2 regions of the Streptomyces sp. NPDC111606 genome follow, and region 2 is predicted to be linked to the other one. Evidence: riboswitches for the same ligand, from Rfam matches in the RefSeq annotation. Region 2 holds a riboswitch; the other holds the start of a gene.
The links. A riboswitch is a leader RNA that binds a small molecule or an ion and turns the genes downstream of it on or off. The one in region 2 is predicted to bind S-adenosylmethionine.
Positions count from the first base shown of each region.

Region 1: linked by a shared signal. The riboswitch ahead of ACZ7M7_RS02245 (aminotransferase class V-fold PLP-dependent enzyme) and the one ahead of thrC (threonine synthase) in region 2 are both predicted to bind S-adenosylmethionine.

Region 1 covers NZ_JBVKBY010000001.1:484,423-486,615, reverse strand. The annotation lists gene trpD (anthranilate phosphoribosyltransferase) at 1-698, shown strand, start outside; SAM riboswitch class IV at 784-900, shown strand; gene ACZ7M7_RS02245 (aminotransferase class V-fold PLP-dependent enzyme) at 1,045-2,193, shown strand, end outside.
Region 2 covers NZ_JBVKBY010000013.1:225,718-227,910, forward strand. The annotation lists gene thrC (threonine synthase) at 1-927, opposite strand, end outside; SAM riboswitch class I at 946-1,103, opposite strand; gene ACZ7M7_RS37430 (glucosyl-3-phosphoglycerate synthase) at 1,263-2,193, shown strand, end outside.

The sequences.
Region 1 (2,193 bases), on a different contig from region 2:
ACGGCAACCGGGCGTCGTCCTCGGCGAGCGGCTCGTCCGACGTGCTGGAGAAGCTCGGCATCAACCTGGACCTGTCGCCCGAGGGCGTGGCCCGGGTGGTGGACGAGGCCGGGATCACCTTCTGCTTCGCGGCCAAGTTCCACCCCTCGATGCGGTTCGTCGGTGGCGTACGACGGGACCTCGGGATTCCGACCTCGTTCAACCTCCTGGGCCCGCTCACCAACCCCGCCCGGGTCACCGCTTCGGCGGTGGGCTGCTTCGACACCCGGATGGCGGGACTGATCGCCGGCGTGCTGGCCGAGCGCGGGTCGTCCGCGCTGGTGTTCCGGGGCGACGACGGCCTCGACGAGCTGACGACGACCGCCACTTCGCGGGTGTGGGTGGTGCGCGACGGCAAGGTGACCGAGCAGGCCTTCGACCCCCGTGACGTCGGCCTCGAGCTGGTGCCCGTGGAGGCGCTGCGGGGCGCGGACGCGTCGTACAACGCGGAGGTCGCCCGGCGGCTGCTGGACGGTGAGCCGGGGCCGGTGCGGGACGCCGTACTGCTCAACTCGGCGGCGGCGCTGGTGGCGTTGGAGCAGACGGACGCCCCGCTCGCCGAGCAGATCCGGCTCGGGATGGCGAAGGCGGCCCAGTCGATCGACTCGGGGGCGGCCAAGCGGACGCTGGAGCGCTGGGTGGCGGCCAGCAACACCTGAGTTGCGCACGATGTGACGCAGGGCGCAGTCCGGATCCTGGACTGCGCCTTGCGAGCCGAAGATCGTGTGGCAGGATATTGGACCAGGTCATGAGTGACAGTCATGAGGCCCCGGCCGACTGTCCGGCAACCCTCCGTCCGTGGCGGGGTGCCCCGGGTGAAGACCAGGCCGTAGGCAGCGAGGTCTACGGCAAGCGCGGGCCCCTCTCGAAACCAGGGGTCCTGGTCGTTCGAGGGAGTCTTCCGTGAGCAAGCGAATGCGATAGGGCCGCAGAGCCCCGCCTCCGCAGACCCTTTTCTCTTTCCCGCCTGCCGCTCAGTCGGCATGCCCCTCACGGGAGTTCGCCATGTCTGTCTCCACCGCTGCCGCCGACCAGTCCGTTTGTGCCTCCCTGCCCGTTCTGGGCCGTGATGTCACCGTCCCGCTCGTCACCGGCGGCGAGGTGACCTACGCGGCGCTCGACTACGCCGCCAGCGCCCCCGCCCTCCAGCGCGTCTGGGACGACGTCGCCGCCTACGCGCCGTACTACGGCAGCGTCCACCGCGGGGCCGGCTACCTCTCCCAGCTCTCCACCGACCTGTTCGAGAACGCCCGCAGGACGGTCACCGAGTTCCTCGACTGCCGCGCCGACGATCAGCTGATCTTCACCCGGTCCACCACCGACTCGCTGAACCTCCTCGCAGCCGCCCTGCCGGCCGACTGCCAGGTCTTCGTCTTCGAGACCGAGCACCACGCCTCCCTGCTGCCGTGGCGCGATGCCCGCGTCACGTACCTCAACGCGCCCCGCACCCCCCGCCAGGCCGTCGAGACCCTGGAGTGCGCCCTCGCCGACCGCGACCCCTATGGCCCGGCCCTGGTCTGTGTCACCGGCGCCTCGAACGTCACGGGTGAGCTGTGGCCCGTACGGGAGCTCGCGGCCGCCGCCCACGCGCACGGCGCCCGCATCGTGCTCGACGCCGCCCAGCTGGCCCCGCACCACCCGGTGAGCGTGCGTGACCTGGACGTCGACTGGGTCGCCTTCTCCGGCCACAAGCTGTACGCCCCGTTCGGCTCCGGCGTCCTGGCCGGCCGCTCCGACTGGCTGCGCGCGGCGGAGCCGTACCTCGCGGGCGGCGGTGCCTCGCGGAAGGTGTCGCGGCGTGGGGACGGGGGCGTCGACGTGGAGTGGCACGAGAGCGCCGCCCGCCACGAGGCCGGCTCGCCGAACGTCATCGGCGCCTACTCCATCGCCTCCGCCTGCAAGGCGCTCACGGAGGCCGGCTTCGACACGCTCGTCGCCCGTGAGCAGTACCTGATCGAGAAGGTCCGCGCGGGCCTCGCCGAGGTCCCCGAGGTCCGGGTCCTCTCCCTCTTCGGCGACGACGCCCCGCGCGTCGGCGTCATCTCCTTCGTCGTCGAGGGCTGGAACAGCTCCCACTTCGCCGCCGCCCTCTCCGCCGAGTACGGCATCGGGGTGCGGGACGGGCTGTTCTGCGCCCACCCCCTGGTCCGCACC
Region 2 (2,193 bases):
CCGGACGACGTCGTGGCCCGCCTTGAACGCGGTCGACACCGGCGAGCACCCCTCGGCCTGCGCACCGAAGATCTTGTACGGCTTGTCCTCGACGAGCCCGAGCTTGATCAGCTCCTGCAGACCCTTGTCGATCTTCGTGAGCTGCGAGCCGGAGGCGATCGGCACGACCAGCTGGTCCGGCAGCTGCCAGCCGAGCTGCTCGCAGATCTCGTACGCCAGGGTCTTGGAGCCCTCGGCGTAGTACGGCCGCAGGTTGACGTTGACGAAGCCCCAGCCCTCACCGGCCGGGTCGCCGATCAGCTCGGAGCAGAAACGGTTCACGTCGTCGTAGTTGCCCTCGATGCCGACGAGCTCGCCGCCGTAGACCGCGGCCATGACGACCTTGCCCTGCTCCAGGTCGTGCGGGATGAACACGCAGGACCGGAAGCCGGCGCGGGCGGCGGCGGCGCCCACCGCACCGGCGAGGTTGCCGGTGGAGGAGCAGGAGAGGGTGGTGAAGTTGAAGGCGCGCGCGGCCTCGATGGCCTGGGCGACGACGCGGTCCTTGAAGGAGTGCGTCGGGTTGCCTGAGTCGTCCTTGACGAACAGCTTGCCGGCGTCGACGCCGAGCTCGTTCGCGAGGTTGTCGGCCTTGACGAGCTTGGTCCAGCCGGGGTTGATGTTCGGCTTGGTGGCCACGTCGGCCGGGACGGGCAGCAGGGGCGCATAGCGCCAGATGTTCGCGGGGCCGGCTTCGATCCGCTTGCGGAGCTCCTCGGTGTCGTAGGCCGAGAAGTCGTAAGCGATCTCCAGCGGGCCGAAACACTCCTCGCACGCGAAGACCGGTCCGAGGGGTACCCGGTGACCGCACTCGCGGCAGGACAGCGCCGCGGCGGGACCAAGGTCTACGGTGGAGTCGGTGGTGCTTGCAACAGTCTGCACAGCCATGTGAGGCGAGGCCCTTTCTCCTCATCTTCCTCACGACGCATCTCGCCGTGAGACGGATTTGGCACCTTCCCTAGCCGGGAGCCTCGCGGAGACGATCGACAGTGATCGCCACGAGACCGGCTGGAGGGTTGCCGGGGCTTCATCGGGCCGTTTCCCTCTGCCCCTCTGGATGAGCTGTATTCGGTTGTCAACTACGGGCGACCTCGGACATGCGATGGTCACCCGCGTTGTTCAAGACTGTAACCGAAGGCCAGGACAGTTGAGATAGTCGTCCGAACCGCGAGATGGATCACACGATTACCTGCTGTGATCACGACAGTGAGGAGTCGCCGACTGTGCTGGAAGAAGTCGAGCGCTGGCTGAGCACCCGCTCCTGGTCCGCGACCGATCGCCCGCTCCACCACATACTCGCCGCCAAACAGCGTTCAAGCCAGTCGGTTTCCGTCGTGCTGCCCGCGCTGAACGAGGAGGAGACGGTCGGCGACATCGTCGCGATCATCCGTCACGACCTCATGCAGCAGGTCCCGCTGGTCGACGAGATCGTCGTCGTCGACTCCGGGTCCACGGACCGCACCTCCGAGGTGGCCGCCGCGGCGGGCGCCACCGTGGTGCACCGGGACGCGATCCTCCCGCGCGTCCCGGCCGTGCCCGGCAAGGGCGAGGTCCTGTGGCGCTCGCTCCTCGTCACGACCGGGGACATCGTCTGCTTCATCGACGCGGACCTGAAGGAGTTCTCCTCCGACTTCGTCTCCGGGATCGTCGGCCCGCTGCTCACCGACCCCGGGGTCGACCTGGTCAAGGGCATGTACGACCGTCCCCTCGGCGGGGCGGCCGGACAGGGCGGCCGGGTGACCGAGCTGATGGCCCGCCCGCTGCTGAACATGCACTGGCCGCAGCTGGCCGGTTTCGTGCAGCCGCTGGGCGGCGAGTACGCGGCCCGCCGCTCCCTGCTGGAACAGCTCCCGTTCCCCGTCGGGTACGGCGTGGAGCTGGGCATGCTGGTCGACGCCCTGCATCTGGTGGGCCTCGACGCGCTGGCCCAGGTGGACGTGGGCGTCCGCAAGCACCGCCACCAGGACGGACAGGCCCTGGGCCGGATGTCCGCCGCGATCTACCGCACGGCCCAGCTGCGGCTGGCGCGCGGCCATCTCGTCCGGCCGGCGTTGACTCAGTTCGAGCGGGGCGAGGACGGGTTCGAGCCGCGCACGTACTCCGTGGACACCGAGGAGCGGCCGCCGATGGTGGAGATCGCCGAGTACGCGAAAC